DNA from 3 places in the Peribacillus sp. P4_D6 genome. Region 2 is predicted to be linked to each of the others. Evidence: riboswitches for the same ligand, from Rfam matches in the RefSeq annotation. Region 2 holds a riboswitch; each other region holds the start of a gene.
What was found. Region 2 has a riboswitch for S-adenosylmethionine ahead of AC1DVB_RS20635 (YezD family protein). Riboswitches for the same ligand answer to the same signal wherever they lie in the genome.
Positions count from the first base shown of each region.

Region 1 (11,094 bases), on a different contig from region 2:
AGGCGACAGAAGTCGAACGAAAGCTTTCGGAAGCCGCACTGATTTTAAGTGACAGTATAGAAAAGAACTTGGACGGCATCATCGCAGAAATAGGATTCGATTTTGGATTGGATAAAAAAGGGCAGGTTTGGATGTTTGAAGCCAATTCCAAGCCTGGACGTTCCATCTTCTCCCATCCAAAACTCAAGGATTTCGAATTGCTGACCAGAAAGCTAAGCCTTGATTATGCCATTTATCTTACGGAACAGACGATTACAAAATCAATCAGAGTGCCGCAATGAACATTTTTTATGATATCCCCACTGAAAATTGGCACCACACTCATGAAAATGCGGAACTTTTCGCCGGCTCTGCCGAAGAAGAAATCAGCTATAAAAAGAACCATTCGAATCAACCTCTAATTCCAATCACAATATTTCCGGGTAACCGGATGCTTACCGTCGGAATTTTAACTGTTTCCAATCCCAAAAAGGAATCAGGTTTGGGTGGAAACCTGACCCTTTTTCGGGACTTATCATTATATTTATTGAAACATGGAATATTGGCGTATGTATTCACAGGAAATGCCCTTCATTCCGAGTCGATGAAAGGGTATCTTTTTTCCTCCATTTCAAACAAGTGGATTGAATGTAAAGTGCCCTTCCCTGACATCGTCTATAACCGTATCCCCTGGAGGAGCTATGAGGCGTCAGAGGAATTCCAACATCTTATCACACATTTTAAAGATAACCGAATGACTCTATTCAACCCCTGTTTTATAGATAAATATGTGATGTTCGAAGCATTAACTGAAGATGGGTCCCTCACCAACCACCTTCCGCCCACCATGGTCTTACGAAACAGCGGTTGCCTTGATTCTTTCCTGGAGACATACAGGCATATATACCTTAAGCCATGCAAAGGAAGCCAAGGGAAGGGCATTTATACCATTATCAAAAATGATGATGATACCCTATTGTTCAATAGCTTAAAGCATAGTGAGTCCTTCCCTGATTTTGCTTCCTTCTGGGATACAAAAAAAAGGGATTTATTAAAAAGGAGTTATCTTGCTCAACAGGCGATCATACCAAAAAAACTCTTTGGACATCGTTATGATTACCGGATTCTCGTCCATTATGAAAAAGGTTTTTATAAAGTGACCGGCAAAGCGGTAAGGATGTCGCAAACCCAGGAAATTACCACCCACACTCCCCGAGGCGGAAAGCTTTTTCCTTATCAGGACCTTAAATCAAAAAACCTGGATCTGAAATTAGCGAATGTCGCCCAAAAATGCGGAGAGATACTTTCAAAAGAGCTCGGATTTCTCGGTGAGTTTTCCATTGATATAGGGGAAGACGAATCGGGCTCGCTTTTCATATACGAAGTGAACTCAAAGCCGATGCAATTCGATGAAGAAGAAATTGAAACAAACAGGCTTTTGCATTTAAAAAATCTTTTCATTGAATTAACTTTTCCCAACCTGAAAAGAAAATAACACCTCCAGCTGCCGTTTTCCATTATAATCGAATGAGAAACAGTATATATGGAGGTAATACATATGATCACTCATTTTCAATGGGAGCCATTGCATAAGAATCTGCCAGGATGGAAAATTTCCTTTTATTTCAACAAGCAGGCAGTCAAAGCCTTGTATCATAAAGATGGATCCATCGAGTGGACAGCCAATCCGCCTTCCGAAACAGATGAAACCCAACTCAAAAGCATGATACATGATTTAATGATCTTCCATGTTTATGAATGAAACCCCTTTACATTCATGAAATCGCTAAACAGAATAAAAAAAACTCCTTTGCCTAAAACTAAAGAAAAGGCTAGGAGGGATTTCTTTTGGATAAAGAAAAAATGACATTTTTGAAGGATACCGAATATGATGGCAAGGACTCCGTTTACCTGGATATCGACCGTATCATCAATGAAGGAATGGCGGGCGGAAATGTGTATGAAGTCGCTAACCTTCAGAACATCGAAGAAGCACATGATTTTTATGATGAAACAGATCCCAATGTCAATAAATGAATAATGTGGGCTCTCTTATGGAGAGCTCTCTTTTATATCAGTCAGACCGTTAAGCGGATAGCAATCAAATAGTCCCATTCTCCCTCGCACTTAAAATATTTTCGTTTAATATCGATGTAATGATATGCTCTGAATCCCATTCATGCCCAGATATCTCGATAAGGGGATAGCGATTCGGCAAAACGACCTGCTGGATTTCATGAACGGTCAGCCCTTGAGAATGCAAGCGTAAAATTTCCCCTTGGAGGTTTTCCAGATAATCCAGTTTTTTTCGAAACATCTCCTTCCCATCAGGTACATGCCCAGCATGACAGCAAAACACTTCKCCGAAGTCATAATGAAGCAATCTTTTTATGGAATCGATGATCACCGGGACGGACTCTTCCCGTAAGACAAGCTTTGTTTTGGGGGTTACGAAAAGGTCTCCTGAAAAGAGCACGCCATTATTGTGATTCAAATACACCATATGGTCCTTTGCATGACCCGGGGTAAAAATCGGCTCCCACGTTTCGGTACGGGAATGAATGGCCTTCCCTAGCGGCTCAGCTTTAAAGGCGTCTCTCTTTCCCCAGAAAATTTTGCGATATTCAGGATATTCAGCATCCTTTGCACAAACCTCAACCGACATCGGGTGAATGAAAAGAGGGACCTTTTTATGTTCCTGTATCCAGGCAGCACCCCCCGTATGGTCTTCATGATAGTGAGTCAGGGCCACTGAGTCGAAGTCTGCGGATTCATAGAATGGAATAAGCTCTTCCAATAAAATCTGTGCGCCAGTATCTATCAATAGGCCATCCGTTAAAAAGACATACACACTCATCCCCGCCTTGTTCCCGCCAGGAGTCCCATGCACGCAAACCACATCATTTATCGTCTTGATCTCTATCATTCGGTTTCCTCCCCATCATTGTATAAATATAGTTTCATCTTCCTTTTTTTAACTTTACTATAATAACTGTAGTACCACTTTACCTTTTTGACAAGGAAATATTGGAATGAATAGCCTCGATGAAAATGCTGGATTATTGCATAATAGCCCATTTTCAATGAATCGTTTTAACGGACTGTACCAGATTTAATGACAAAAAAATAAAAGAAACGATTGACAATGCCGGATTTTACAAATAATATAGATTATATTATAAAACTTGAAATATTCTAAAATAATAATTTACTTATCAAGAGTGACGGAGGGATCAGGCCCTGTGATGTCCGGCAACCGCCCTTAGGGAACGGTGCCAATTCCTGCAGAATGATTGCATTCTGAAAGATAAGCCGAGATATGATTTCGCTGCCTCTTTCTGAATGATAGAGGCAGCTTTTTTAATGTTTAAGGGGGAAAGCTCATGATTGAAATCCGTTCAGTCCGAAAGGAATACGTCTCGAAGAAAAACCGAGTTATCGGAGTGGATAACGTAACTTTAACCATTCAAACTGGTGAAATATATGGAATTGTCGGCTACAGCGGAGCTGGAAAAAGCTCATTGCTCCGCTGCTTGAATTTGCTTGAACGTCCGACAGGTGGAAATATCATTATCGACGGCATTGAATTAACCTCTTTATCTAGCAAAGAGCTTCGTAAACAACGGCAAAAAATCGGAATGATATTCCAGCACTTTTCCCTGGTCAGTTCAAAAACCGTTTATGAAAATGTCGCTTTCGCCTTAAGGGCCGCGCATCGATCGAAGGACGCGACTAAGTTACGTGTATTGGAATTGTTGGAAATAGTAGGGCTCAGCGATAAGAAAGATGTCTATCCTGCACAGCTTAGCGGTGGACAGAAGCAACGGGTCGGCATAGCTCGCGCGTTAGCAAATGAACCCACTGTACTATTATGTGATGAAGCGACTTCAGCCCTTGATCCAACCACTACAAAAGCGATTTTACAGTTATTGAAAAAGATAAGCAGTGAGCTTGGTATCACCATCGTGTTGATTACACATGAAATGGAAGTGGTCAAAGAACTATGCCACCGAGTCGCCGTGATGCAGGATGGCCGGGTAATTGAAGAAGGACCCGTTTATGAAATATTTTCACAGCCCAAACAGGAGTTAACGAAGCAATTCATTGGCAGTGTACTGGATTTCGAACTCCCTTCGCACTTGATTGAAGAAAGTGAAGGTACGATTATTAAGATCCAATTCGAAGGGCAAACCGCCGGTGAATCGATTCTTTCGGATACTCTCCAATCCCATGCAGTAAAGGGAAATATTTTACACGGTAAAATTGAGTATATCCAGGATGTTCCTTTAGGCATTTTAATCATCGAGTTAATTGGCGATGCCGTCCAAATTCATTCGGCATTGGAATATATAAAAGATCGTTCCAGTTCTGTGGAGGTGTTAAAACATGTCACTGCTTAATCCCATCGTCAATATTTTACCTGATCTTAATAAAGCCTTTCTTGAAACGATTTATATGGTTGGCGTTTCTCTTGCAGTAGCCCTGCTGATCGGTTTACCGCTTGGAGTATTGCTATTTTCAACAACCAGGAATTTATTTTTTGAAAATGGCATCGTGAATCGATCTCTCGGTTTCGCAGTCAATATTGTCCGTTCAATCCCGTTCATCATTCTCTTGGTCGCCCTCCTTCCTTTAACGGACCTACTTACAGGATCGACGATAGGGCCAAGAGCAGCTTCTGTATCCCTGTCCGTATCCGCAATCCCTTTTTTTGCAAGGATTGTTGAAACGGCATTACGTGAAATAGACAGAGGAGTGATTGAAGCTGCAATTGCCGTAGGTGCCACTCCATGGATGATCATTAAGGATGTACTTCTTCCAGAGGCAAAACCGGGAATCATTCAAGGACTGACATTAACGACCATTTCGCTAATCGGTTACTCAGCAATGGCTGGGACAATCGGCGGTGGCGGAATTGGCGACCTGGCCATCCGGTACGGATATTACCGATATGACAACACAGTCATGATCACGACGATCGTCGTGCTGATCTGCCTTGTGCAACTCATTCAAATGGTTGGTGACAAAGTTTCATACATAGTTAACAAGCGATAGGTTCAATCACTTTTTTTAATGACTCAATACATTTCATTACTCAGGAGGAATTTCAAATGAAGAAAATAGCTTCGTTATTATCAGTCTGTGCACTTGCACTCGGCTTGGCAGCTTGCGGGAGCGATGATGCATCCCCAAATACAGAAGACAAAAAAGAATTGAAGATCGGGGCGACTACCGGGCCGTACGCCGATATGGTTAAGGAGGCCATCAAACCGGGTCTGGAAGATCTCGGATACAAAATAGAGATCGTCGAATTCACCGACTATATCCAGCCGAATAAGTCGCTTGGCAACAACTCGATCGACGCCAACCTTTTCCAGCATAAAGTGTACATGGATAACTTCGCTAAAGAAAATGATTTAAAGCTTTCCGACCTTATCATAGTTCCAACAGCGCCAATGGGCATATATTCTAATAAGTATAATTCATTGAAAGAAGTGAAAGACGGTACATCCCTTGCAGTGCCCAATGATCCGGTTAACCTGGCACGTGCACTAAAAGTGCTGGTGGATGAAGGGTTGATTGAAGTCGATCCAAATGTCGACCCTTTAAAAGTATCTGAAAAGGATGTAACGAAAAATCCAAAAAACATCCAGCTAAAACTATTGGAATCCGCTCAATTGCCCCGCGCAACAGACAGCGTAGACCTATCGGCGGTCCCTGGCAACTTTGCTCTTGCAGCGAAAATGGACCTCAAGGATGCCCTAGTTTTAGAAAACATGCCGGATATGTATCGAAACGTTGTTGCAGTGAATACAAAAGATGTAGACGCTCAATTTGCCAAGGATATTAAATCAGTAGTGGAATCCGACCAGTTTGAAAAAGTGATCGATGACAAATTTGCCGGATTCGGAAAACCAGACTGGATGAATTGATCAAATAATCAAGGCCTGCTTCCCCTTTACCGGGAACAGGCCTTTCATTAAGGAGAGAAAATATGAATACCTTACTGGAGGTCCGCAGCGGGCCCGCTTATTACGCCTGTAAAGCAAATGTCCTTGAAAACCTGGAAGTGAAACTGAGTAGAGGGAATATTCGTAAAGTGCTCGTTATTCATGGACAAAAGTCCTGGGAAGTTACTGAACCCTTCTTTCCTTCCTTAGAAAATATTGAGACGATCTTTTTCACATACGGAGGGGAATGCAGTGACCCGGAAATTGAACGCGTCAAGAAGGCAGCTCTTGAACATGGTGCAGATGCCTTAATTGGCATTGGCGGCGGTAAGTTGCTCGACCTCGCCAAATCGGCCGGAAACTCGCTTCAAAAGGAAATCATCCTCATTCCAACCTTGGCTTCCACCTGCGCTGCCTGGACACCGTTGAGTGTCATTTATGATGATAATGGTTCATATGTCCGTTATGATATTCATGAAAAAAGCACTTGGATGTTATTGATCGAACCAGGAATTCTTCTTAATTCGCCAATTAACTATTTACGTGCTGGAATCGGCGATACATTGGCGAAATGGTACGAGGGCAATGCACTGGCCGAAAAGCTTGCCACCAAGTCCGTTTGTATTGAATTGGCCCATCTGGCCGCAAGGCAATGCCAGGAAGTTTTATTGACATATGGCGAGGAAGCCTTAGCTGATTTGGAAAAAGGGAAATGGACAGATGCGCTGCAGCGTGTAATTGAAACGAACATCATCACAGGTGGTCTTGTTGGTGGGTTTGGCGGCCAGTACTTGCGCGTTGCCGGTGCCCACTCCATTAATAACGGCATGACTTCCATCACCCAAGCGCATCATTTACTTCACGGGGAAAAAGTGGCATATGGCATTTTAGTCCAGCTTGTGCTAGAAGGGAAATTCTCGGAAATCAAACAATTGCTGCCCATCTACCGGGTGCTTAAATTGCCGATGACATTGCTTGATATTGGCCTGACTGTTGAACATAAGGCGGAACTTCAACAGATTGCAGCCCACTCTGTCAAAGAAGGTGAAGACATCCATCTTCTTTTCCCTGATATCAACAAGGAAAAAGTGGCAGCCGCCATGGAAAACCTTGAAATACTTACAAACCATGCAAGCCCTTCCTAAAAAAGCGATGGGGTTTTGACCCCATCGCTTTTTTTGATTCCTCATTGTATAAAATCATCATTTCCACCAAGCATACATAATGTGCCATTAATACTTCAGTATAATAAAAGAAGGTCTCAACCTATTGTCTGTTTCCATAATCCAAGAAGATCACTTTCATGTTGTCTGTGCATGCCTGCTTTTCTATCGGCGGATTCCGGACGGCCCTTTTCCCAATTCCATATATCTTCGAGAGTTTCTGATAGGGGACGGAATGTTAGTCCATTATTGATTGCTTTATCGTTGTCGACAGCCAAAAACCCATTCAAAGGTTCCTTACCTCCTGGTAAAGGGAATTCTTCCGGTATCCATAAAGGCATTTCTCCCCACGGCTCTACTTTATTGTCATTTAAAAATTTTTCAGAGACCCATGTAAAGGCAGCATTACTTCTTGTTACCTTTTTGCAGCCTTCAAGTATTTGCCCCATAGTCAGTGTGTATTCTGGCCCAACGGCATTATACGTACCTGTCACGCCTTTTTCCATCATTTGGATGATCCATTGAGCCAAGTCCCTTGCATCGATAATTTGGATTGGACGTCCAGGACGTCCAGGCGCTAAAACTTCTCCCCCTTCCGCTATTCTTTTAAGCCAGTACGGCATTCGGTCAGTGTAATCATATGGACCTACTATTTGCCCGGCACGAATTGACAATACTTTCCCCGGCAGTTCTTTTTCAGCTGCTTTTTCGCTTAATGATTTTAACGGTCCATAATATTCACCGTATATCGGTCCAGCCGTTCCGCGGGTTATTTCTTCTGCTTTATCATCATTTAGTGCATGAACCTCTCCATTTTCATCAATACCTGGTTCGGTTGGATCACTATAAACCGAGATGCTTGAAATATATGTATAATGTTTAACTTGATTAAGCAACCTGCAAGATTTTGATACAGTTCGAGGGATAAAGCCTGATGTATCAATTACTGCATCCCACTGTCTTCCTTTCAGCATTTCAAGATCCCCGTCGCGGTCCCCTTTTAACTGTTCTATTTCGGGGAAAACATAAGGGTCATTTCCACGATTAAAAAGTGTGACATCATGCCCCTTCTCTATTGCAGCTTTTGCTATATATCGGCCTAAAAACCGTGTACCACCCAATATTAAAATGTTCATGGATCTCCTCCTCTTAAACGATATTCCATAAAGCATACGCAATACCCTTTCTTGAAATTAATAATACTTGCAACTTTTCTTTGGTTTTCCCTTCTCGGAAAAACTAAAGATATCCTAATCTTTTGAACTTTATTCTTTTTCGCTATAATGATATGGAAAGGGAGAAAGAAGGTGGAACCGATGCTTGAAAATCTTAAACAAAAATTCCCGAACGCTCTTACCAATAAAAAGGATACTGATGATATTTCTAATTATGTTTGGTTCGAAGACTTCAGAAGTATACTTGGTATTCCCCGTTCAGAAATCACAGCAGAAGAAATCCGTTTATTGGAACTGCTTTTTGTTCCTTCCATAAACCCAAATAACCTCAATGCACATCCAGGCTCATCATGGAAAAATTTTTTATCCGAACCGAATGCACCATTGCCTTTAACGAGCTGGGAGAATGTTCGATTCCTTCATTTCAAGTTGACACATGCTGATTTTTCCAACTCCGATTTTGAAGGGGCCTTCCTCGCTTTCGTTCCATCTGACGCAGCTATTATTTGGGAAAATGAAACGGCAGGCGTCTTAATTGAACCGGACAAGGATGAACCATTATCAAATAAAGAACTGATCGCCATTACTTCCACACTTGAAAGTGACTTTTATGTAAAGACCCGTATGTTCACCGGGCGATTTCACCCTGTAGATCAAGACCTTCGCCATCACTGGACTCAGGAGAAAAAGTGTTTTGAAGTGGCACAGGTGCATCTGCCGGATATAAAAGTGACTGATTTGGCAGACATCATCCCATACTCATTAATAAATGATCCATCCTTTAAGAATGCAAATTGGTTTATCAATGAAATTCTTGGGAAGACCAAGCAGGATACTGAGCTTATCAAAACGGTTAAAACGTATATCGAATGTAACTCCAATGCCACATATGCCGCCAAACAGCTTTATATACATCGGAACAGCTTACAATACCGAATCGATAGATTCTCTGAAAAAACTGGTCTCGATATTAGAAACTTCCGTCATGCCCTTACTGCATACTTGATACTTTTACTGAATGATTAATTTCCAATGTAAACACTTTTTTGTGCAATATGCCCATACTTTTTTCAAAACCTATAGCTTAGACTATAGCTAATTGGTACAAGTAATCTAAGAGTTTAAAAGGGGGATTTTTCATGGCAGAGTTAGTGTTAGATCATATATTCAAGATTTATGATAAAAAGGTGACGGCTGTTAAAGACTTCAACCTTCGTGTTGCCGATAAGGAATTCATCGTTTTTGTGGGACCTTCAGGTTGCGGGAAATCAACGACATTAAGGATGATTGCCGGACTGGAAGACATTTCCCAAGGGGATTTATACATAGACGGCAAGCGAGTCAATGATGTCCCCCCTAAAGATCGCGATATTGCGATGGTTTTCCAGAACTATGCCTTATATCCTCATATGTCTGTATTTGACAATATGGCATTCGGATTAAAGCTCAGGAAAACGCCAAAAGCTGAAATCAAGCAAAGAGTAAATGAAGCGGCAAGGATTCTCGGACTTGAAGAGCTGCTAAACAGGAAACCTAAAGCGCTTTCAGGTGGTCAGCGCCAGCGTGTTGCACTTGGCCGTGCAATTGTAAGGGACGCAAAAGTTTTCTTGATGGATGAGCCATTATCCAATCTCGACGCAAAACTGCGGGTACAAATGCGCGCGGAAATAGCTAAACTGCATAAACGGCTCGACACCACAACGATATATGTCACACATGACCAAACAGAGGCAATGACCATGGCGACACGTCTTGTTGTAATGAAAGATGGTATCATCCAACAGGTCGGTGCTCCAAAGGATGTTTATGAGAAACCAATAAACGTGTTTGTCGGCGGCTTTATCGGATCGCCTGCCATGAACTTCTTTACCGGAACATTAAAAGAAGGCACAATCAAAATAGGCGAACAAACGCTTGAAATACCTGAATTTAAGATAAAAATGCTACGTGATCAAGGATATGTCGGAAAAGAAGTAATCCTTGGAATCCGTCCGGAAGATTTCCATAATGAAGGAGCTTATTTCACGGAGTCCCCTAACACTACATTCACGACCCAAATTGATGTAGCCGAACTCATGGGCGCGGAGATCATGCTCTACTCCACTTTAGAGGGGCAGGACTTCGTTGCAAGGGTCGATGCCAATAACATTATCCAGGCAGGCGAAAAGATCGAACTTGCCCTCGACATGAATAAAGCGCACTTTTTTGATAAAGGGACCGAACATCGCATTTTAGTTGAAGAAGATGAACAGATGCAGGAAAGCATGAAGTTATCTGCCAATTAAACATGAAAAGACCCATTCATTATGGGTCTTTTTACGTTTATTAAAATAAAGGGCGATTCATTCCTGGACCAATACCACTTCATCATGTCCGCATTCAGGGCATTTCATGAGATGGGGGCATTGCCCTTTTTGAAGGGATTGAGGGTATCCGTCGTTTTCTTTAAGTATGTCGATATCCATATAAGCACTGTAATCATCAGCATAATCCATGAATTTCCCTTTATCCTCAAGTTCACTGCCGCATTCCGGGCAATCCACATGAATTTTTCTTAGACCGTTGCAAAGCGGGCATATAGACATTGTTTTTCCTCCTGTTCCAGATACTTATGATTTCAGTATTTGTCGATTCCAGTATTTTAACACATGGAAACACCCTCCCTAATGTTAGAGGGAGGGTGCTTCCATCCAATTATTTATTAACCATGTTAGCAGGATCGACCCATGCTTTGAATTCATCTTCCGTCAGGAACTCCAGTTTCAATGCCGCTTCTTTTAACGTGGAGTTGTCCTTGAAGGCAGTTTTGGCGATCTTGGCTGCTTT
Region 1 covers NZ_JBFUIQ010000046.1:17,368-28,461, reverse strand. Annotated here, with positions in the region: partial or broken gene AC1DVB_RS15120 (YheC/YheD family protein) at 1-281, shown strand, start outside; gene AC1DVB_RS15115 (YheC/YheD family endospore coat-associated protein) at 278-1,474, shown strand; gene AC1DVB_RS15110 (YheE family protein) at 1,538-1,741, shown strand; gene AC1DVB_RS15105 (hypothetical protein) at 1,828-2,016, shown strand; gene AC1DVB_RS15100 (MBL fold metallo-hydrolase) at 2,081-2,905, opposite strand; SAM riboswitch class I at 3,189-3,293, shown strand; gene AC1DVB_RS15095 (methionine ABC transporter ATP-binding protein) at 3,363-4,379, shown strand; gene AC1DVB_RS15090 (methionine ABC transporter permease) at 4,366-5,034, shown strand; gene AC1DVB_RS15085 (MetQ/NlpA family ABC transporter substrate-binding protein) at 5,091-5,912, shown strand; gene AC1DVB_RS15080 (iron-containing alcohol dehydrogenase family protein) at 5,975-7,075, shown strand; gene AC1DVB_RS15075 (NAD-dependent epimerase/dehydratase family protein) at 7,192-8,229, opposite strand; gene AC1DVB_RS15070 (PucR family transcriptional regulator) at 8,410-9,294, shown strand; gene AC1DVB_RS15065 (ABC transporter ATP-binding protein) at 9,408-10,553, shown strand; gene AC1DVB_RS15060 (hypothetical protein) at 10,611-10,853, opposite strand; gene fumC (class II fumarate hydratase) at 10,963-11,094, opposite strand, start outside.
Region 1: linked by a shared signal. The riboswitch ahead of AC1DVB_RS15095 (methionine ABC transporter ATP-binding protein) and the one ahead of AC1DVB_RS20635 (YezD family protein) in region 2 are both predicted to bind S-adenosylmethionine.

Region 2 (5,445 bases):
ATCAGGCGACTAAAGGCGCTGTAAGAATGATGACACAGACAGCAGCTTTGGAATTGGGTGCTCATGGCATACGCGTTGTGGGCATTGCGCCGGGCGGGGTCGACACTCCTATCATACAAGGTTATAAAGACAGGGGAATCATCGATAAATTGAATGCAAGTCAAATGCGCGGTGAATTGATTAAGCCAGAAGCCATTGCAAATGCCGTCTATCTATTATCGTTAGAGGAAGCGGATGCGATCAATGGAAGTGTAGTCATGGTCGATGATGGCTATGCATCTTTTAAGTGATTTTAAGAAAAAATCGTCCCAACCAGATGATGTTTTCTATTTATGATATATGGGAATATTGAATTCTAATAGATCAAAGGTAATATTGACCGATTGATACCAGCGATATATCATGGGAAATAGATGGGTGAAACCGGTCTTATCTTTATAAAAGAAGGTTGATATTTTTGAAAAAAGGGCAGCAAACCAAAGAACGAATCATAAATGTAGCCCGGACTCTTTTTGCCACTAAAGGTTTTGACATGACAAGAACGAATGAAATTGCCTCTGCATGCAATGTTTCCGAAGCTACTATTTACAAATACTTTGACAGCAAAAAAGATTTGCTTTTGGCTACAATTACCCCTAATGAAAAAGAGGAATCTGAAGATGGGACTAGCCATCTATCCACGGATGATCTAGTGGAGAATCATGTTACTACCATGATAAAAAAAATTCTTGAAAATAAAGAACAGTTTTCGATATTATTTAGGGAAACACAATTCGATCAAGATATTTCAAAGCAATATGTAGATCAGATTTTCAAGCCAAATGCCAGGCATATTGAAATACAGAAGAGAATAGATAGCGGAGAGATACAATATATCTCTGATATTATTTTATTTAATGTTGGGATCATTTCTTTCACATTGGCTTTATCTACACATTATGAGATCCATCAACAAAAAAAGGAGCCATATTTTACTTCTGAACGAATTAAGAGCATTGCTCAACTTTTGGTATATGGTATTCATGGGAAACAAAATCATACATATTGAAACGGTCATATTTAGGGCATGAGCATCAAGCCGTAAATATGACCTTTTTTTCATTCAGAGTAGATGTCCAGAGTGTAAGATTTGACTTATATTTTTCAGACAATTACGATAAATGTATACTTCACGAAATGCTTTAAGAAAATTATATCTGGAAATCTTGTAACATTGGAGGGTATCAAATGAGCGATATCGTAATTTTATCAGGAAGTCCGGCTATTCCATCAAGAACGGACATTTCACTAAAACATATTCAATCATTAGTCGAAAATGCAGGATTTACTACAGCTTATTTCTCGATTCCGGATTTCTCAGCAGATGATTTATTCCAAGGGAAATATAATAGCGAGGATATCTCAAAGCTTTCAGAGAGAATTCAAGCAGCCAGAGGAGTCGTTATAGGTTCACCGGTATATAAGGCTTCTTATACAGGTGTATTGAAAGCATTGATTGATTTGCTGCCAGAAGGTGCTTTTAAGGGTAAGCCGGTGTTGCCAATCATGATTGGTGGAAGTAACAGGCATCTATTGGCGATTGACTATGCGCTTAAACCATTAATTTCAATATTAAAAGGCGAGCCGCTGCAGGGGATTTATTTTGTTGATAAGGAAATAGATAAACAGAATCCAGAAAATCCGATCAATGATTTGCATCTAATTGATCGCGTCCAGAGTCAGGTTCAAGAATTTGTAGAAGCGATACAGTTAAGAAATTAATGACTTCAATAAATTAATTCCTTCTTAAAGAGACTGGAACCTTAGAAATTTTTATAGAATAACACGCGTCAATAATTGGCCTATTAATGAAAATAGACTCATTTTTTTGGAGATTTTATCTAAAAAGACGAGTCTATTTTCGTATTTATATGCACATAAAATCATAAATTGAATAGTGTGTATAAAAATAACAGTTCATCCATAATATTAAACCAAGTTATTTTATAAGAAAACTCCATTGACAAGGATTAAATATATGTTAATATTTAAAATAATAAAACTTATCCAGAGCGACGGAGGGAATTGGCCCTTTGAAGTCCGGCAACCTGCATGATGGATGCAAGGTGCTAACTCCAACAAAATGTTGATCATTTTGGAAGATAAGGTAAAGATATTTACCTTGCGATCTTTCCATCATGGAAAGATTTTTGTTTTTTGTGAAAATATTAGGCAGACCATAACAATGTAAGGTTGTATGGAATTATATAAATCTAAAAAATTTAAAATAAAATATTCGCGGGTTTTCTTAAAGGAGGAACTGGTTTGAATAAAGAGAATCAGCTTGAAGAAATTTTTGAACGACTTCAAGAAATGCTTAATTCAATGAAATATGGATCCATTACACTTATTGTCCAGGATGGTAAAATCATTCAAATGGAGAGAAATGAAAAACTAAGAATTAAATAAGGTATCTGCTGACTAGAAAAACTAGAGGCGGGTTTAACTGATATAAAGAGAGTATTGGTTAGATTCGTCTCTTTTTCCTAGATTCAAATAACCCGGGGGATATTACAACGGGAATTGATCAACAGTTACTCTAACCTGATACAGCAAGTTTTTAGAGGGGGCTACAAAGTTGGCTGCATTAATAAACTATGAAAATTTCAATACAGGGGACTTCCCTGTATTTCCTCAAGACACTGAGACAAAAGGTGCTTTGGAAGTACTGCAATGGGCGAATGACCATTATGGAGACAAACTGATTTATGCTTGCAGTTTTGGTATTGAAGGCATCGTGCTTACGGATTTATTGGCGAAGGTCAATCCTTCGGCAAAAATAGTTTTCCTAGATACAGATGTTCATTTTGAGGAAACTTACCAATTGATCGAGGAAGTGAAGAAGCGATATCCGAAGCTTTTGATCGAAATGAAGAAACCTGACTTGACGCTTGAGGAACAAGCGGCGGAATATGGCGATGAATTATGGCTTAGTGATTCCAATAAGTGCTGTAACATCCGTAAAATCGTTCCGCTTACAGATGTGCTTTCATCGGCAACAGCCTGGCTTTCGGGACTGCGGAGGGAGCAATCCGAAACAAGGGCTAAGACCGAGTATATCAATAAGGATAATAAGTTCAAATCAGTTAAAATATGCCCGCTCATACATTGGACATGGAAAGATGTTTGGCGCTATGCCCACAAAAATGGACTTCCATATAATGTCCTGCATGATAATGGATATCCGAGCATTGGATGTAAAACGTGTACTGCACCTGCCTTCAATGCAGATGATTTACGCTCAGGCCGTTGGCAAGGGGCTCAAAAAACGGAATGCGGATTGCATTTATCTTAAATAAATAGAAATTATAGGCATAAATAAATAGAAACCATAGGGGGAAATTAGCATGACAATCAGTTTACCGCACGGAGGAACATTAATCGATCTTTGGGAACCAAAATATGATTTTAGTAAAATAACGAAGTCAATCGAAATCGATGAAATTGCTTTYAGCGATCTTGAATTGATAGGGACTGGTGCCTACAGCCCGATTAAAGGATTCTTTACAAAAAGTGACTATGAGACAGTGGTAAAGGATATGAGGCTAAGCAGCGGACATGTATGGAGCATCCCGATTACGCTGCCTTTGACCGAAGAAACTGCAGGAAGCCTTACTATAGGTGAAGAAGTAACATTAACCCATGATGGTGAAACATACGGGGTTCTCTCCGTTTCTGATATTTACACTCCAGATAAGCAATTGGAAGCGACATTGGTATATCAAACAGCTGATGAGAAGCATCCTGGAGTAAAAAACTTATATAACCGCGGGGATGTATATGTCGGCGGGGAAATAAAGTTGATCAAGAGAATAGAGCGTCCGCTATTTCAAGCTCATTATTTGGACCCAGTCGAGACAAGGAAGGCTTTCGCTGAAAAAGGATGGGAAACGGTTGTCGGTTTCCAAACGAGGAACCCTGTTCACCGTGCACATGAATATATTCAAAAGACAGCATTGGAGATCGTCGACGGTTTATTCTTAAATCCTCTCGTCGGTGCCACTAAATCAGATGACATTCCGGCAGATGTAAGAATGGAAAGCTATAAAGTTCTGCTTGACAAATATTATCCTAAGGATCGCGTCTCCCTTGCAGTTTTCCCTGCTGCCATGCGTTATGCAGGACCTAGAGAAGCCATTTTCCATGCGATGGTCCGTAAAAATTATGGTTGCACCCATTTTATCGTCGGACGTGATCATGCGGGTGTGGGCGATTATTATGGCACATACGATGCCCAAAAAATCTTTGGGAACTTTAACGCAGATGAGTTAGGAATCACGTTATTATTCTTTGAACATAGTTTTTACTGTAAAGCATGTGGCAATATGGCTTCCGCTAAAACTTGTCCGCATGGCAAGGAAGACCATGTCATCCTGTCTGGAACGAAGGTAAGGGAAATGTTGCGTAATGGAGAAATTCCTCCAGCTACCTTTAGCCGTAAGGAAGTCATCGAGGTGTTGATAGAAGGTCTAAAAAAAAATGAAGTTTATAACTGATTGGACATAAATGGAAGGTTACATGAAGAGGGGGATTATCAAATGAGTAAAAGTACGAATGTCACATGGCATGAGACGTCATTGACCAAGGAGCACCGACGGAAGCAGAACGGGCATGAAAGCACGGTTCTATGGTTTACAGGACTATCGGGTTCCGGAAAATCAACGATTGCAAACGCGGTCGCTAAAGAATTATACAATCGGAATATTCGAAGTTATGTTTTGGATGGTGATAATATCCGTCATGGCTTAAATAAAGATTTAGGTTTTTCTGAAGAAGATAGAACCGAGAATATTAGGCGGATCGGTGAGGTTTCCAAGTTATTCGTGGATAGTGGGCAGTTCGTATTGACCGCTTTCATATCACCTTTCAGGGCAGATCGGCAGATTGTACGTGATTTACTCGAAGAAGGGGAGTTTATTGAAGTATACATAAAGTGTCCGATTGAAGAGTGCGAAGTGCGTGATCCAAAAGGGCTTTATGACAAGGCCCGTAAAGGCATCATTAAAGATTTTACCGGAATCGACTCTCCATACGAAGAACCTGAACGACCGGAAATCATTTTAGAATCCGACCAATACAGCATTGAAGAGTGCGTTGAACAGGTAATCGGTTATTTAACAGCAAAGAAAGCGATTTAATCAAGGAGGAAATGTAATGGTTTACGAGAAATTTTGGTCGGAAAATCCACTAATCGCTAAAAATAAAACGGAAATCTGGAAATTGGAAAAAGACGGCTTGAAGATATTTGATGATATTCCACATTACGCAGCAAATGGGTTTGATTCCATCCCTAAAGAGAAATGGGATATGTTCAAGTGGGCAGGTTTATACCTGCAACGGCCAAAAGAAGCTGGTTATTGGATGATGCGAGTCGTTATTCCCGGAGGTATCCTGACTTATGATCAA
Region 2 covers NZ_JBFUIQ010000098.1:8,662-14,106, reverse strand. Annotated here, with positions in the region: gene AC1DVB_RS20650 (SDR family NAD(P)-dependent oxidoreductase) at 1-290, shown strand, start outside; gene AC1DVB_RS20645 (TetR/AcrR family transcriptional regulator) at 458-1,048, shown strand; gene ssuE (NADPH-dependent FMN reductase) at 1,228-1,761, shown strand; SAM riboswitch class I at 2,040-2,148, shown strand; gene AC1DVB_RS20635 (YezD family protein) at 2,305-2,448, shown strand; gene AC1DVB_RS20630 (phosphoadenylyl-sulfate reductase) at 2,618-3,334, shown strand; gene sat (sulfate adenylyltransferase) at 3,387-4,535, shown strand; gene cysC (adenylyl-sulfate kinase) at 4,578-5,177, shown strand; gene AC1DVB_RS20615 (nitrite/sulfite reductase) at 5,194-5,445, shown strand, end outside.

Region 3 (6,289 bases), on a different contig from region 2:
TAGCTGCCGGGGCCACGCCGTTAATCACGAAACTGAAAACGCTGCCAATTGTAAGAGTGAACAAAGGCAGCGTCCCATCCTTATTGAAGAAAATCAACAAATTTAGACACCCCTATTTTATTAAAACGCTTGTTTTTCCTGACTAGCCATAAATTTCTTGCCATATTTATTCTGTATATATCCACTTCCCGCAAAAAGCCTTGCTCCAATTCTCTTGCCACTGTCAACCTTGGCAAAATGCTGATTCCAAGTCCGGCTTCAACCGCACTTTTTATCGCTTGTGTACTACCAATCTCCATGTAGCTTTCAATTTTTTCTAAAACCCCATACTCCCTTAGCATATTTTCTACGATAAGCCGTGTTCCGGAAATGGATTCACGCCAAATCATCCTTTCATTTCCCAATTCCTCTAGCTGAATTTCTTTTCTGTCTTTCCATGGGTGGTCGGATGGACATACCAATATCAATTCGTCTTCGGCGAACTTGTCTACAATAAAATCGGTGTTTTCCACAAGTCCTTCCACCAAGGCCAAATCAATGACATCGTTTGAAAGATCCTCCAGAACCCGGGGCGTATTTTTTATCGTCAATGTCACTTTTATTTCTGGCTGTTGTTTTTTGAATCTCCCAAGCAAGCTAGGCAATAAATACTCACCGATAGTCAAGGAAGCCCCTACTATGAGATTTGCATTGTACTTCCCCGTCGATTGCTGAATCACTTCTTTTGAATGGTTGAAGTCATTTACTATGGCTTTTGCAAAAGGGTATAACAGCTTTCCTGCTTCTGTAACTCTCAGCCTTCCTTCCTCACGGTCGAATAACAAAGTGTTATAATAATTTTCCAGTTGATGGATCTGCCGTGTTACAGCCGGCTGTGATAAGAAACTTAACCTCGCTGCCTGGCTTATACTTCCTTCATCCACCACTAAACAAAACATTTTCAGATTTTCCAATTTCAAGAAAACGACCTCCATGTTTTTAGATAGTTTATTAAAATGATAGCATCATTAGGTAAATGGTGAAATGAAAATAGTGAGATACATTCTAAGGGTATTCAATTTTTGGCGGCATTCTAATAAAACGGATAAATCTTCTGGGTATAACGTTTTGTTATACCCGATGATTTTGTTGCAATTTACCCAGCCCTTTTTCTTTGATATGTTAATGATAAGAATTAAACAAAGCATGCAAAGGAAGTGACTGATGTCAATGAAAGGACAATGGAAAACTCTATTCCAATTATTTTGGACCTTTTTTAAAATAGCACCTGTCACATTCGGAGGCGGGTTTGCGATGATCCCTTTAATCGAAAATGAAGTGGTCGTAAAGAGAAAATGGATGAAAAGCGAAGAAGTTACGGATGTTTTTGCTTTATCTCAGTCCGTACCGGGAGCTGTCGCCATTAACTCCGCCACCTTTATCGGCCATCGAATTGCCGGAATGAAGGGGGCATTGGCAGCCATGATCGGTGTTTCATTACCTACCTTTTTAATTGTTCTGCTCCTGGGCATTGTGTATTTTTTCATACAGGATAATCCGAAGGTAGAATCCGCATTCATATCGATAAGAGCTTCCATTGTAGCCATCATCGCCTATGCGGCTATCAAGATAGGAAAAACCGCAGTTGTAGACAAATCAACTTTCTGTATTTTAATAGCAGGAATTCCCGTCCTCTTCTTTCTTCACCCTGTGATGGTTATATTAGCAGGAGCTCTAGCGGGTATTGTGACCATCTCCATTAAGAGAAAATTAGGTTACGATGTCAAGATGGACAAAAAAGATAGGAAAATAGAAGAAAATGATTTCGAACCTTTCATGGGTGCTGGCATATAGGTAACACAAAATAGGGTCTAACTAATTTTTAAGAAAGCATGTGATGGAATGATGGAATTGTGGGAGTTGTTTAGCACCTTCTTTATTATCGGCTTTGTATCTTTCGGAGGCGGATACGCCATGATTCCCGTAATAGAATCGGAAGTCTCACAGCATGGATGGATGACAACGCAGGAATTCACCGATATAATCGCCATTTCCGGAATGTCCCCAGGACCTGTCACCGCCAATAGTGCCATTCTCGTTGGCTATTCCACTGCTGGGTTAGCAGGAGCCATATCATCTGCTCTAGGAATCTTGCTTCCTGCCATTATATTCGTAACCGTTATAGCCACATTTTTCAGCAAATTGAATCATTATCCAGTTATTCAATCCATGTTTTATGGATTAAGACCGATTGTCACTAGTTTGATCATCTTTGCAGCGATCAGTTTAGCACTTTCCAATCATATGATAGCCGTGAACTTTTCATGGCATACGATAAGCTTATTAATCGTTTTTGGTTTATCGTTATTTGCCCTAATGAAATTACGCTGGCATCCAGCCTATATAATTATTCTTTCCGGTTTAGTTGGTGTTGTCCTCTATTCATGACAGGTGTCTCACACACAACCATCATTAATTTGGACCGGAATTAAGCAAAAAAATTGAAAAGTATGAGAAAACTTTATTATGTTTATGTATTTACCATACAGAAAACACCCTGCATCCAGTGATTCAGGGTGTTTTCTTATTATATTCTCTTTTTAAGAGGTACGTTTCTTCATTTCATCATTTCCCGGCTGAAACCGTGGAAAACCAATCAGGATGGCAATGATGCCACAAAGTCCAATCAGGATTGGGTAATATGAATACGGCAAGATGCTTAACGGAGAAATTTTTGCTACCCCTGCTGCAACAAGCAGTTGTGCTCCATATGGGATCAACCCTTGGATACAACATGCAAAAATGTCAAGGACGCTCGCCGATTTTCGCGGATCAATCCCATATTTTTCAGAAATATTTTTGGCAAGTGGCCCGGCAATGATAATCGAAATCGTGTTATTTGCCGTTGAAAGGTTCGTTAAACCAACAAGCCCCGCAATGCTGAATTCCGCCCCTTTTTTCGATTTGCTATTTCGTGTCACTAGGTGGAGTAAATAGTCAATGCCACCATTATGTTTGATTACAGCTACCATACCTGCAATTAAAATGGCAAGGAAGGAGATTTCATACATTCCCGCCATTCCTTCTCCAACTTTTTGAATGATACCCAACGGTTGATAACTACCATCAGCCAAGCCGATGATTCCGGCAAATACGATTCCTATGGAAAGGACCAAGAACACATTGACTCCTGCCAATGCAGTGACCAATACGCAAAGATACGGAAGAATCTTCACCCAATCATAAGACTGTTGGGAAATGTCAGCCTGTTCACCCATCGTTAAAATTCCTAGGATGGCACATGTGATGATGGCTGCAGGTAAAACGATGAAAAAATTCACTTTAAACTTATCKTTCATTTTCGTTCCCTGAGTTCGGACAGCAGCGATTGTCGTATCTGAAATGAATGAAAGGTTATCCCCAAACATCGCACCACCAATAACGGCTGCCATTGAAAGGGCAAGTGAAATATCAGTTTGTTCACTAATCCCTACCCCGATAGGTGCCAGGGCAACGATCGTTCCCATGCTTGTCCCCATGGATAGAGAAATAAAACATGRGATGATGAAAATCCCCACCATTAATAGATTTTGGGGGAAAACAGCTAAGGCAAGATTCACGGTTGATTCAACTGCCCCCATGCCATTGGCAACTTCGGCAAAAGCGCCGGCCAAAAGGAAAATGATAACCATTAACATAATATTGGCGTCCCCGGCACCTTTACAGAAGATATCAACCTTTTCATTGAATGTCTCTTTCCGATTCATCGCCAATGCAGCTGCCGATGCAATGGAAATCGCTACAATCACCGGAAATGAATAAAAATCTTTAGTGATGATTCCGGATCCAATAAATAAAATTAAAAATACGACAAATGGGATCAATGCCCATGGATTCCCTTTATTGTTTGCACTCATGATGTACACCTCTTTTTATTTTTCCCGCGACATGTGTCACAGCTCTTATTCTATTAACAGTTTTCGCAAATAACTCCAATTTGAACCTACCTGATTTTCCAGTCATGGAGCTGTAGCAAAAAACTGGCATAAAAAAAGACCCCTTCTATTTAATAACAAGAAGAGGTCTTTTAATTTATAAAAAACACCCTCCTTATCTTTCAGGCGAAAATCAGCCTGCTGGATTTGGCACAGCACTCCATTTAAGTCCGCTGCCGAGACATCTTCGGGCCAGTCCCTCCGTCTCTCTTGATAAGAAGATTACATTATATAATTATTTAAAAATTACGATGCCTGCCAGAAAAGTACCACGCTGGAAACTTGCCTGAGTTCGTGACATCGAAAGTCGTTTTGAAAAGCAAATATAACAGTACAGCATTTTGTCTATTTTCGCAAGGGTTAATTTTTAAAGTGTTTCACATGCACTCCTTACTGTTTATAAAGAGATCTAAGTTGATTGGAGCGGGTGTGCGAGACTCCTGGGGGAAAAGCGAGTGCCTTGAGGCGACGTCAAATTGTAAAAACCATAAAAAAAATGCAGACAAACTCGATCTTCATCGAGTTGTCTACATTCTGAGAGGTATAATGACCTCTCAGCAAATTTGTTGGATTAGGTTAGGTGAATTATTTTTAGTCGAGTTCACATCATTCGATACTTCAAATGCTTCCATCTGTTCCGAATCGAATGATTTTAAATACTGTTGCAGATATGCAGGATCATTAATGGAAGGATTCAACCAATCTTTTTCATCTTCTGGTTTTAGGATGACAGGCATGCGGTCATGAATGCTGGTCATTAGCTCATTTGGCACAGTTGTTATAACAGAGCACGAATAGATGCTGATGCCTTCAGGAGATTTCCAGGATTCCCAGAGACCGGCCATTCCAAATGGAGCATGATTCTTCAGTTTTATCCGCATCGGTATTTTTCTTTCTGGTGTCTTCTTCCATTCATAAAAAGAGTCAGCGATTATCAAGCATCTCTTCTTCTTATACGCATTCCTGAAGCTTGCTTTCTCAGCAATGGTTTCCGCTCTGGCATTGATCATTTTGTAGCCCGCTTTTTCGTCTTTTGCCCAGAAAGGAATGAGTCCCCACCGAAGATATCCAAGTCGGTTCCTTACCCCGTCATTAATGACGGAGAGCACGGATTGGGAGGGAGCAATATTGTAGCTGAATTGGTATTCCTCATCAAATGACCCTTGGATATCAAACCGTTCTTTTATTTCTTCTATGTCAGTGAAAAGAGTGAAACGTCCACACATAATATCGCCACCGTATTAAGATTTATTACAGTGTATCAAATGGAATGGGCAGGCACAAATCAGCTTTCTAAAATCCTGATATCAGTAAATGGTTGATTAAATAATTCGCTGGAAATCAAAAGAGTGCCAAGGACTTCTCTTTCATCTTCAGCTTTAATGATTTCCGACAAAATTAAGGTACTGCCATTCCTGACCGTTACTTTATATTCATTCATGGAATCCCTCCTCAAAAGGCTAGATGGTTGTTATTATAAACCAAAAACCCACAAGTATCAGTATTGAACTTAGCAGAGGCATGGAAAATTCACATGCCTTTATACTTTAAATGGTTAGTCGAACGAAGCAATGCCAAGGACCATGAATCCTTGTGAAGGAGGCGCAAAAAACTGTCCATGAATGATTCATGGACAGTCTGGGGGCTTTAAAGGTTTTTCGCTTCAATATTGAAGATAACATTAAGGAAAGCCCCAACAGTCGATACGAAAAGAAACGCTCTTTCTGGGAAGACCGAATTGGATTTGCCGCCATCCCATGTCCATTATTTAAAATGCAGCAAAACCTCATTTATTAAATGCCCTGCCAATGTAACGGTCTTATTATTTTCGTCCAATGAAGGGTTCACTTCAGAGATATCAAATGAGAGGATCTTTTCATTCGATACGATATGCCTAATAATGGCACGGACCAATTTCGGATCCAGTCCAAACGGCGATGGTGCACTTACCCCAGGTGCGTAGGCTGAATCAATAACATCCGTACATAATGTAAGCATGATATAGTCATTTTCCTTAGCGAATTCATTTATCCTCCGCTTCGTTTCATCCATTTCGTATAATGACAAATCTTCTTCCAATATGTAGTCGACATTACTCCTCTCTGCAGTTTCAAACAGTGCCTTCGTATTCCCCTGCTTCTGAATTCCGACACATAAATAGCCACAACTTTGATCTTCGTCCAAAATCTGCTTAAACATCGTGCCAGATGAAGTTTCATTTTCATAAGGTCTCATATCAAAGTGAGCGTCAATATTAATAATCCCTAGTCTAGCTTTTGGTCCAATGGATTTCCTAATCCCAAGATAATGGCCAT
Region 3 covers NZ_JBFUIQ010000158.1:106-6,394, reverse strand. Annotated here, with positions in the region: gene AC1DVB_RS23925 (LysR family transcriptional regulator) at 81-959, opposite strand; gene AC1DVB_RS23920 (chromate transporter) at 1,204-1,833, shown strand; gene AC1DVB_RS23915 (chromate transporter) at 1,882-2,427, shown strand; gene AC1DVB_RS23910 (Na+/H+ antiporter NhaC family protein) at 2,580-3,896, opposite strand; SAM riboswitch class I at 4,087-4,194, opposite strand; gene AC1DVB_RS23905 (SOS response-associated peptidase) at 4,529-5,200, opposite strand; gene AC1DVB_RS23900 (hypothetical protein) at 5,260-5,415, opposite strand; partial or broken gene AC1DVB_RS23895 (formimidoylglutamase) at 5,739-6,289, opposite strand, start outside.
Region 3: linked by a shared signal. The riboswitch ahead of AC1DVB_RS23910 (Na+/H+ antiporter NhaC family protein) and the one ahead of AC1DVB_RS20635 (YezD family protein) in region 2 are both predicted to bind S-adenosylmethionine.